2 regions of the Aeromicrobium sp. CFBP 8757 genome follow, and region 1 is predicted to be linked to the other one. Evidence: riboswitches for the same ligand, from Rfam matches in the RefSeq annotation. Region 1 holds a riboswitch; the other holds the start of a gene.
The links. Region 1 has a riboswitch for thiamine pyrophosphate ahead of thiM (hydroxyethylthiazole kinase). Riboswitches for the same ligand answer to the same signal wherever they lie in the genome.
Positions count from the first base shown of each region.

Region 2: it holds a riboswitch for thiamine pyrophosphate, as region 1 does, so the genes downstream of both, IFT73_RS09390 (ECF transporter S component) here and thiM (hydroxyethylthiazole kinase) in region 1, are expected to answer to the same signal.

Region 1 covers NZ_JACYUM010000005.1:67,280-72,556, reverse strand. Annotated here, with positions in the region: gene thiD (bifunctional hydroxymethylpyrimidine kinase/phosphomethylpyrimidine kinase) at 1-458, opposite strand, end outside; gene thiE (thiamine phosphate synthase) at 455-1,102, opposite strand; gene thiM (hydroxyethylthiazole kinase) at 1,099-1,938, opposite strand; TPP riboswitch at 1,928-2,022, opposite strand; gene ilvC (ketol-acid reductoisomerase) at 2,275-3,300, opposite strand; gene ilvN (acetolactate synthase small subunit) at 3,346-3,879, opposite strand; gene IFT73_RS14480 (acetolactate synthase large subunit) at 3,879-5,277, opposite strand, start outside.
Region 2 covers NZ_JACYUM010000002.1:493,622-498,898, forward strand. Annotated here, with positions in the region: gene IFT73_RS09370 (acyl-CoA dehydrogenase family protein) at 1-162, opposite strand, end outside; gene IFT73_RS09375 (MaoC family dehydratase) at 164-622, opposite strand; gene IFT73_RS09380 (energy-coupling factor transporter transmembrane component T) at 721-1,419, opposite strand; gene IFT73_RS09385 (ABC transporter ATP-binding protein) at 1,416-2,804, opposite strand; gene IFT73_RS09390 (ECF transporter S component) at 2,816-3,448, opposite strand; TPP riboswitch at 3,438-3,548, opposite strand; gene IFT73_RS09395 (FAD-dependent oxidoreductase) at 3,648-5,021, opposite strand; gene IFT73_RS09400 (Ig-like domain repeat protein) at 5,116-5,277, opposite strand, start outside.

The DNA.
Region 1 (5,277 bases):
GCGACCGGCAGGCCCGTCAGCACCTCGAGCTCCGGCACGTTGGGCGTCACGACGGACGCGAGGGGCACCAGCAGCTCGCGGATCGCCGCGACGGCGTCCTCGGGGACCAGCCGGTCGCCGGACGTCGCGACCATGACGGGGTCGAGCACGACGACCGGCACGGGGTGCTCGCGCAGCATCGACGCGACGGCCTCGACGACGTCCGCACCGCCCAGCATGCCGATCTTGACCGCACGGACGTCGAGGTCGGTGACGACGGACGCGTACTGGTCGGCGACGAACCGTGCGGGCACGCCGTGGATGCCGGTGACGCCCAGCGTGTTCTGCACCGTCAGCGCCGTCAGCACGGCCGCGCCGTAGACGCCGATCGCGCTCGCGGTCTTCAGGTCGGCCTGGATGCCGGCGCCGCCGGACGGGTCGGAGCCGGCGACGCTCAGCATGACCGGGGTGCGCGTCATCGGCCCGCCCTCCCCGCCGTGGCGCGCAGCGCGTCGTCGACCGCGCGCCGCAGGTCCGCGGCGGCCGAGGTCGGGTCGGCGGCGGCGCAGATCGCGCTCACCACCGCGACCCCGCTCGCACCGGACCCGACGACCAGGCCGGCGGTGGTGCTGTCGATGCCACCGATGCCGACGACCGGCACCCGGCCGTCCACCCGGTCGACCACGGCGCGGACGCCGTCGAGACCGAACGGCTCCGACGCGTCCGCCTTCGTGGCGGTGGCCCACACGGGGCTGACCGCGACGTAGTCGCACGCCGACATCTCGACGACGTCGTCAAGCTGGGCCAGGTCGTTGACCGACCACCCGATGACCGCGTCGGGGCCCAAGGCCGCTCGGGCGGTGCTCGGTGCGACGTCGTCGACCCCCACGTGCAGGCCGTCGGCCCACCGGGCGGCCTCGAGGTCGTCGTTGGCGATGACCGCGACGTGGGCGGGCAGCGCGTCCCGCAGGCGCCGGACCAGATCGATCCTCTCGTCGGGCGCCGCGTCCTTGTGACGCACCTGGACGCTCGTCACTCCCCCGGCGACGGCCCGCGACACGACGTCGATCAGGTCGTCGGTGCGGGGGTCCGTCACGAGGTAGACCCGTAGGTCGACGCTCATGACCGGTCGACCCGGACCGAGGCGATGCGCGCGTCGTCGAGCCGCGCCAGCTCGTCGAGCAGCGCGACCCGGAACGAACCCGGTCCGGCCGACACCGCCCCGGCCCGCTCGCCCGCCGCGGCGAGCATCGCCATCGCGGCGACGGACGCCTCGACGGCATCGTCCTCGACGGCGCAGCACGCCGCGACCAGGGCCGTCGCCGAGCAGCCCAGCGCCGTGACCATCGGCATCCACGGGTGGCCGCCGTGCACCACGACCCGGCGCGTGCCGTCGGTGACGACGTCCTCGACGCCCGTCACGACGACGACGGCCGACAGCTCGCGGGCGAGCGACGTCGCCGCCTCGACGGCGTCGGAGGCCGCCGCGTCGCTGTCGACCCCGCGACCGCTGGTCTGCGCCGTGGCGATCGCGAGGATCTCGCTGGCGTTGCCGCGCACGACCGTCGGCCGGTGCTCGAGCAGCCCGGCGACGATCTCGCGACGGTAGGCGGTGGCCCCGACGGCGACGGGGTCGAGCACCCACGGCGTGCCGCACTCGTGCGCGGCGCGTGCCGCCTCGGTCATCCCCTCGACCCACGACGGCGACGGCGTGCCGATGTTGACGCCGACGGCCGACGCGATGCGGGCGAACTCACCCGACTCGTGCGGGTCGTGGACCATGGCGGGCGAGGCGCCGACGGCGTTCAGCACGTTGGCGGCGACGTCCATCGAGACGAAGTTGGTGATGTACTGCACCAGCGGCGACCGCTCGCGCACCGCGGCGACGATCGCCGCCGTGGTCGGCGACGCCGCGCTGGTCGAAGGCGTGCTGGTGGATGGCGTGACAGGACTACTCATGACAGCTCCCTAGCGCCGGTGCTAACCGGATCAGGTTCGTCGGGTCTCATCTCAGCCCCTCGTGGGGCACCCCGGCCGTGTGCCGTCGAGCCTACACACCACCCACCCCCCTGCGCCGACGAGTCACTCCCGCCCCGTGACGAGTCGCCCACGCCCCGTGAGGAGTCACTCAGGCCCGGTGACGAGTCACTCAGACATGGCGTACGTGACTCGTCGGCGGGCGCACGTGACTCGTCGGCGGGCGTACGTGACTCGTCGGCGGATGTGGGCGGGGTGCGCGAAGGGGCGCCGCACCTGTCGGTGCGACGCCCCTCGGTGGTGCGGTGGTGCGGGTGACTAGCGGGCGGCCTGGCCGTCGACGTAGTCGGTGTCCTGCTGCTTCCACGAGAAGTGCGAGCGCAGGATCTTGCCGGTCTTCTCGATCGGGTGACCGGCCTCCTCCTCGCGCAGGCGCAGGAACTCCGGCGCGCCGGCGTCCTGGTCGTCGATGAAGCGCTTGGCGAAGGTGCCGTCCTGGATCTCGGCCAGCACCTCCTGCATGCGCTCCTTGACCGAGGCGTCGATGACGCGCGGACCCGACACGTAGTCGCCGTACTCGGCGGTGTCGGAGATGCTCCAGCGCTGCTTGGCGATGCCGCCCTCCCACATGAGGTCGACGATGAGCTTGAGCTCGTGCAGCACCTCGAAGTACGCGATCTCGGGCTGGTAGCCGGCCTCGGTCAGCGTCTCGAAGCCCGCCTGGACGAGGTGCGACATGCCGCCGCACAGCACGGCCTGCTCGCCGAAGAGATCGGTCTCGGTCTCCTCGGTGAACGTCGTCTTGATGACGCCGGCGCGGGTTCCGCCGATGGCCTTGGCGTACGACAGCGAGAGGTCCCACGCCTTGCCGCTGGCGTCCTGCTCGACCGCGATGATGTCGGGGATGCCGCGGCCGTCGACGAACTCGCGACGGACCGTGTGGCCGGGCGCCTTGGGGGCGACCAGCACGACGTCGACGCCCTTGGGCGGCGCGATGTAGCCGAAGCGGATGTTGAAGCCGTGGCCGAAGACGAGGGCGTCGCCGTCGACGAGGTTGGGCTCGATGTGCTCGGCGTAGACGTGACGCTGCACCTGGTCGGGCGCCAGGATCACGATGACGTCGGCCTCCTCGACCGCCTCGGCGACGTCGCGGACGCGCAGGCCCTCGGCCTCGGCCTTGGCACGGCTCTTGGAGCCCTCGGGCAGGCCGACGCGGACGTCGACGCCGGAGTCGCGCAGGTTGAGCGCGTGCGCGTGCCCCTGGCTTCCGTAGCCGATGACCGCGACGTTGCGGCCCTGGATGATGCTGAGGTCGGCGTCGTCGTCGTAAAAGAGTTCAGCCACGGGTCATGTCTCCTTGTGAGGGGCTTGTGGAACGGTCGGGGGTGGTCAGCTCGCCTGCGTGCCCGGAACGGTGCGCAGCGTGCGGTCGGTGATCGAGCGGGGCCCGCGGCCGATGGCCACGCGCCCGGACTGGGCGATCTCGCGGATGCCGAACGGCTCGAGGACGTTGAGCATCGCGGCGAGCTTGCCCGCATCGCCCGTCGCCTCGATCGTGACGGCGTCGGTGGCCACGTCGACCACCTTAGCCCTGAAGAGATTGACGGTCTCGAGCACCTGTCCGCGGGTCTGCGGGTCGGTGCGCACCTTGATCAGCATGAGCTCGCGCTCGACCGCGCTGCCCGAGTCGAGCTCGACGATCTTCAGGACGTTCACGAGCTTGTTGAGCTGCTTGGTGACCTGCTCGAGGGGCAGCTCGTCGACGTTGACGACGATCGTCATGCGCGAGATCTCGGGGATCTCGGTCTGGCCCACCGCGAGCGACTCGATGTTGAAGCCGCGTCGCATGAACAGGCTCGAGACGCGCGCGAGCACGCCGGGCGTGTTCTCGACCAGGACGGAAAGGGTGTGCTGCGTCGTCATCAGATGTCCTCGTCGTCCCAGGTGGGGGCCAGATCGCGGGCGATCTGGATGTCGTCGTTGGAGGCGCCGCCGTGGACCATCGGCCACACCATGGCGTCGCGCTCGACCACGAAGTCGATCACGACGGGTCGGTCGGTGATCGCCAGGGCCTTCTCGATCGTGGCGTCGAGGTCGGCCTCGCTGTCGCACCGCAGCCCGACGCACCCGTAGGCGTCCGCGAGCTTGACGAAGTCGGGGATGCGACGCGCGCCGATCGACTCCGGCCCCGTGTTGAGGTCGGTGTTGGAGTAGCGGCCCTCGTACAGCAGCGTCTGCCACTGGCGCACCATGCCGAGCGAGGAGTTGTTGATGACGGCGACCTTGATCGGGATGCCCTCGAGCGCGCACGTCGCGAGCTCCTGGTTGGTCATCTGGAAGCAGCCGTCACCGTCGATCGCCCAGACCACCGAGCCGGGCAGGCCCACCTGGGCGCCCATGGCCGCGGGCACGGAGTAGCCCATCGTGCCGGCGCCGCCGGAGTTGAGCCACTGGCGGGGACGCTCGTAGTCGACGTAGTGCGCAGCCCACATCTGGTGCTGGCCGACACCGGCGACGTACGTCGCGTCGGAGCCCGACAGCGCGCTGAGCCGCTCGATCACGGTCTGCGGGGCGAGACCCTCGGCGGGCTTGTCGTAGCCGACCGGGAAGCGCGCCTTGATGCCCAGCACCTGCTCGCGCCACGCGGCGTAGTCGCCCTCGACGCCGTCCTCGTCGGCCTGCTTGCGCAGCGTGCCGATGAGCTCGGAGATGACCTCGCGGCAGTCGCCGACGATCGGGACGTCCGCCGTGCGGTTCTTGGAGATCTCGGCCGGGTCGATGTCGGCGTGGATGACCTTGGCGAGCGGCGCGAACGACGACAGCTGGCCCGTGACGCGGTCGTCGAACCGCGCGCCGAGCGAGATCAGCAGGTCGCTGCGCTGCAGCGCCGTGACGGCGGCGACGGTGCCGTGCATGCCCGGCATGCCGAGGTGCAGCTCGTGCGAGTCGGGGAACGCGCCCCGTGCCATCAGCGTCGTGACGACCGGGATCTGGGTCAGCTCGGCGAGCATCTTGAGCTCGGCGGACGCCTCGGCCTTGATGACGCCGCCTCCGACGTACAGCACCGGCCGCTCGGCGGCGGCGATGAGCCGTGCCGCCTCGCGCACCTGCTTGCCGTGCGGGCGCGTGGTCGGCCGGTAGCCCGGCAGGGCCAGCTCGGACGGCCAGTGGAACGTCGTCGACGACTGCAGGGCGTCCTTGGCGATGTCGACGAGCACGGGGCCCGGACGCCCGGTACCGGCGATGTGGAACGCCTCGGCGATGACGCGCGGGATGTCGGCGGCGTCGGTGACGAGGTAGCTGTGCTTGGTGATCGGCATC
Region 2 (5,277 bases), on a different contig from region 1:
GCGCAGCTCCATCACGATCGGCGGGAACGACCAGACGTCGTTGCGCTCGTTGTCGGCGATCTGCTCCTTGAGCGTCGCCTCGGCCGGGTAGACCTCGGCGTCCATGAAGGCGTTGACGCGCTCGATCAGCTCGTTGGTCGTGTCGTCGAATCCGAAGTGCATGTCAGGCTCCGGCCATGACGTAGACGACCTCGGCGATGCAGACGGGCTTGTCGGCGCCCTCGCGCTCGACCACGAAGCTCACGATGCCCTGCGTGCCGATCGGGATGTCGTTGGTCGAGACCAGCGTCGCAGTGGCGCGCAGCCGCGAGTCGACGGGCACCGGTGACGGGAAGCGCACCTTGTTGGCGCCGTAGTTCATGCCGAACGCGAGACCCTCGATCGAGTAGATCTGCTCGGCGAAGACGGGCAGCAGCGACAGCGTGAGGTAGCCGTGGGCGATCGTGCCGCCGAACGGGCCGGTCGCGGCGCGCTCGGGGTCGACGTGGATCCACTGGTGGTCGCCCGTCGCGTCGGCGAAGGTGTTGATCTGCTCCTGCGTCACGGTGACCCAGTCGCTGGTGCCGAGCTCCTCCCCCGCGGCGGCCTTGAACGTCTCGAGACTCTCGAACACACGGGTCATGCGGGCACCTCCGATGGATCAGCACTTCGACTAAGCGCTTGCTTAGTTCGAGACTAGCCCGAACCGGGGGGCCGACGCCAGAGCAGGCCGCTCGGACGTCACGTCGCGAGCCGTGCGATGACGGGGACGGCGCCCAGCGCGGCCGCCACCACGAGCCCGGCCGCGTCGAGACGCGTCCACGGCGCCGGCAGCGCCCACGTGCGTCCGGACGCCGTCGCGAACCCCCGGGCGTCCATCGCGATCGACGTCGCCGTCGCACCCCGCATGGCCTGCACCAGCAGCGCGAACGACATGTTCGCGGCGTGCCGCCCGTTCGACCACGGGTTGCGACCCGCCCCGAACCCGCGCACGCGGCGCACCCGCTCGAGCTGCTGCCAGGCCAGGCCGAAGCCCGTGAACCGTTGCAGCGCCGCCGCCAGGGCGGCGATCAGCCGAGCGGGCAGGCGCACGGTCTGGGCCAGGTAGTCGGCGAGCCGCGACGGGTCGACGTACCCCGCCATGACGGAGCCGGGCCACGCCAGCACGACGATCCTGAGGCCGGCCGTCGCCGCGACCTCGAGGTCCCGACCGCCGAGCCGCCACGTCGAGTAGACGATCGTCAGAGCCGCGATCGACGTGAACGCCAGGCACACCAGCGGGTAGCGCCAGCCCGGCAGCAGCACCGCAGCCGCCAGCACGTAGGCGCCGAGGGCGGTCAGCGCGACCGGCAGGCTGTCGACCCAGAACGAGGCCAGCAGCGAGAACAGGCCCACCGAGAGCTGAGCCAACGGATTGGCCCGCAGGACGAGCGACCTCATGCGATCGCGCCCTCGCGCATGCGGTGCTCGATGTCGAGGGCGAGATCGGCGTCGTGGGTCGAGAGGCCGACCGTCGCACCGGCGTCGCGCGACGAGCCCACCCACCCCGCGACCGCCGCCCAGGTTCCCGGGTCCTGCCCCACCGTCGGCTCGTCGAGCAGGACGATGCCGGGCCGGTGGGCCAGCGCCGCGGCCAGCGCGAGACGACGCTGCTCTCCCCCCGACAGGCGATACGGGTTCGACGCCGCGAACCGCCCCAGCCCGAACAGGTCCAGCACCGCCGGCGCATCGACCTCGCGACCCACGCGGCGGGCCGTGTGCCCGACCTCGGCCAGCACCGTCGACGTCAGGAACCCGTGCTCCGGGTTCTGCGGCACCCAGCCGACGAGGGACGCCAGTGCGGCCGACCGCCGTCGCCGCAGCTCCGGCGAGACGGAGCCGCCGGCGGGCTTGAGCAGCCCGCCGAGGACCGCCAGCGCCGTGGACTTGCCGGCACCGCTCGGACCCGTGAAGCCCGTCGTCGCACCCGGGACGAGACTCGCCGTCAGGCCCGTCAGGGCGCGCGAGCGCTGGGTGCCCCGCAACGTCCGCATGACCAGCTCGACCGACACGTCCGTCGCCGTCACCGTCAGCGCCTCGACGGCGGGGCGCACGAGGTCGGTCGGGACGTCGACGGGGAGGGGAGCCGGCATGTCGGGCATCCACACCCCGGCCGGCCGGGGACCCGCCAGGAACGACCCGACCGTCCCGTCGCTGACGACGACGCCACCGGGGCCCAGCACGACGACGCGGTCGACGTGCGGCAGCCACGGCTCGATGCGGTGCTCGACGACGACCATCGTCCGGTCGTCCCTCGCGGACAGCACGGCCTCGCGGACGCTCGACGCGGTCGAGGCGTCGAGCATCGAGGTCGGCTCGTCGAGCAGCAGGACGTCGGGGTGCATCGCGAGCACCCCGGCGAGGGCGAGTCGCTGCTGCTCGCCGCCCGACAGCGCCGCCGTGAAGTGGTCGCGACCGTAGGTCAGGCCCACGGCCTCGAGGCACGCGTCGACGCGGGTCCAGATCTCGTCGGGCGGCATCGCGGCGTTCTCGGGGCCGAACGCGACGTCGCGGCCGATGCGCTCGGCCACGACAGCGTCGGCCGGGTTCTGCAGCAGCAGCCCCAACCGTCCGTCGACCTCAGCCGTTCCTGACAGGTCGCCGGCGATCGTCGTGCCGAGGGCGCCGGCCACGGCGTGCAGGATCGTCGACTTGCCCGCCCCGCTGGGCCCGACCAGCAGCACCCGCTCGCCGGGCGCGACCGTGAGGTCGAGCCCGGCGAGGACCGGTGCGCGGCGGCCGATCGGCCTCCAGGTGAGGTCGCGGAGCCGGACCTCGCCCAGCACTCGCCCGCCGCCTAGACCTCGGTGACGCGTTCGCGTCCGGCAGGGAACGCGTCGAGCACGCCCGCCGTCGCCAGCGCCCTCACGAGCGCGAAGCCGCCGATGCCGGCGATGACGACGCCCGAGACGACGAAGAAGCCGAGGTGGGCCAGCTTGTAGCCCATGTCCCAGTACGAGTAGTACGACGTCCACTCGTACACGGCCTCGAACGCGGCGGCGGCCGCGCCGGCGAGCATCGCGACGACGAGGCCCCAGCGCCGCAGGAGGGACGCGCGGTACAGGAACAGCAGGAAGACCAGCTCCGCGCCGAGCCCCTGCCAGAAGCCGGACGCGTAGACGCCCCATCCCCACTGCGTTCCGCCGACGATGAAGCTCGAGACGGCCGCGGCGATGAACTCCGTGGCGAAGGCCGCACCGGGCTTGCGGACGATCAGGCCGCCGACGACGCCGGCCGACAGCCAGACGCCGCCGAGGAGCGCGGTGCTCGGCGGGAACGAGAAGACCGCGAGGCCGCTGAGCGGCTCGTAGAGCTTCCCCCAGCCCCAGAAGATGACGCCGAAGGCGACACCCAGGGTGGTGATGGTGACCAGGTCGATCGTGCGGTATCGCACGTCGAACCCGTTCTTGGACGCGGTGGCAGAACTCATCGTGACTCCCTTCGCCGGTACTAACCGGTGCAGGTTCAAGGGTCTGCGGCGGATCCGCACTCTCAGCGCCCTCTGCGGTGGCGCTCCCCTGTCGTGTGGTCCGAGCCTATCCCGCGAAGGCCGACGGAGGAATCTGGGTTCGTCCGCGCGGGCTCGGACGAACCCAGATTCTCTCGTCGCCCCGAGCCCCGGGCCCGGGTCAGCGCCCGGTGAGACGGTCGCCGAGGCGGGCCAGGCGGCTCGGACGGGCCAGGCCGCGGTCCTCGCGGCGGTCGGCCTCGCGATAGAGGCCGTACATCGCGCGCACCCCGAGCCAGCGCAACGGCTCCGGCTCCCAGCGCCGCACCGGACGGTCGACCCACGGCAGGTGCGTCAGCCCGGTGTCGCGGCCCAGCGTCAGGTCGGCGAGCGTCCGCCCGGCCAGGTGGGTCGTCGTCAGTCCGCTGCCGACGTAGCCGCCCGCCCAGCCGAGCCCCGTGGACGCGTCGAAGCCGACGCTGGCGCACCAGTCGCGCGGGACCCCGAGCACGCCGCACCACGCGTGCTCGATGCTCGCCGCCCGCGTCGCCGGGAACATGTCGTGCAGGATGCCCGTCAGCGACGAGACGGTCCAGTCGTCGGTCTGACCGTCGACGTCGGTCCGCGAGCCGAACCGGTACGGGATGCCGCGGCCGCCGAGCGCGATGCGGCCGTCGGCCGTCCGCTGGGCGTAGCAGTAGGCGTTGGCGTTGTCGCCCAGCAGCTCGGCGCCGGCCCACCCGATGTCGTCCCACACGGCGTCGGGCAGCGGCTCGGTGACGACCATGGCCGAGTTCATCGGCAGCCACGACCGTCGCTGGCCCGGCAGCGACGCGGTGTAGCCCTCGAGGCACCGCAGCACCCGCGGGGCGCGCACCCGTCCGCGCTCGGTCGTGACCACGCCCGGATCGATGCCGGTGACGCGCGTGCGCTCGAGGATGCGGACGCCGCGACGCTCGGCGGCCTCGGCGACACCGGTCACCAGCCTGGCCGGCTGCACGCGTGCGCAGTGCGGGCTGAGGACGCCGCCGAGCGCGCCCTCGACCCGGAGCCGCTCGCCGACCTGGTCGGACGTCAGCTCGGTCTGGTGACCGGCCCCGATCCCCCACGCGAGGTCGTCGGCCAGGCCCTCGCGCATCCGCACGAGCTGAGCCGGCGAGCGGGCGACGTACAGCACCCCGTTCTTGACGACGTCGGCGTCGATCCCCTCGACGCGGCACACCTCGACGACGTCGTCGACCGCGTGCTCCATCGCCGTCACGAGTGCCGTGACGCCCTCGCGTCCGTGCGTCGCGGCGTACCGCTCCTTGCTGCCCGACAGCTCGGCCGAGAGCCACCCGCCGTTGCGGCCGGAGGCGCCGTACCCGACGAACTCCGCCTCGAGCACGACGATGTCGAGCGTCGGGTCGAGCCCGGCCAGCGTGTACGCCGTCCACAGACCGCTGAGGCCGCCGCCGACGATGCACACGTCGCACCGGAGGTCGCCGTCGAGCGCCTCGCGGGGCTCGGGGCGTCCGATCTGCTGCCACCAGAACGACACGCCACCGTTGATCACCCGACCATGCTGCCACCGGCACGGGCCAGCGGCCGGACGCGACGGCGGGGAGGACCCCGAAGGATCCTCCCCGCCGCCGTGCGCACGGTGCCGGCTACTTCACGCGCACCGCCTTCGAGCCGGTGCTGCTGGCGCCGTAGTTGCCGTCACCCGAGTAGACCGTCTTGACGCGGATCGTGGCCTTCTTCTTGGTGACCTTGACCCCGGCGCTGACGACGCCGCGGTTGCCCGGCGTCAGCGTCGCGATCTTCTTGAG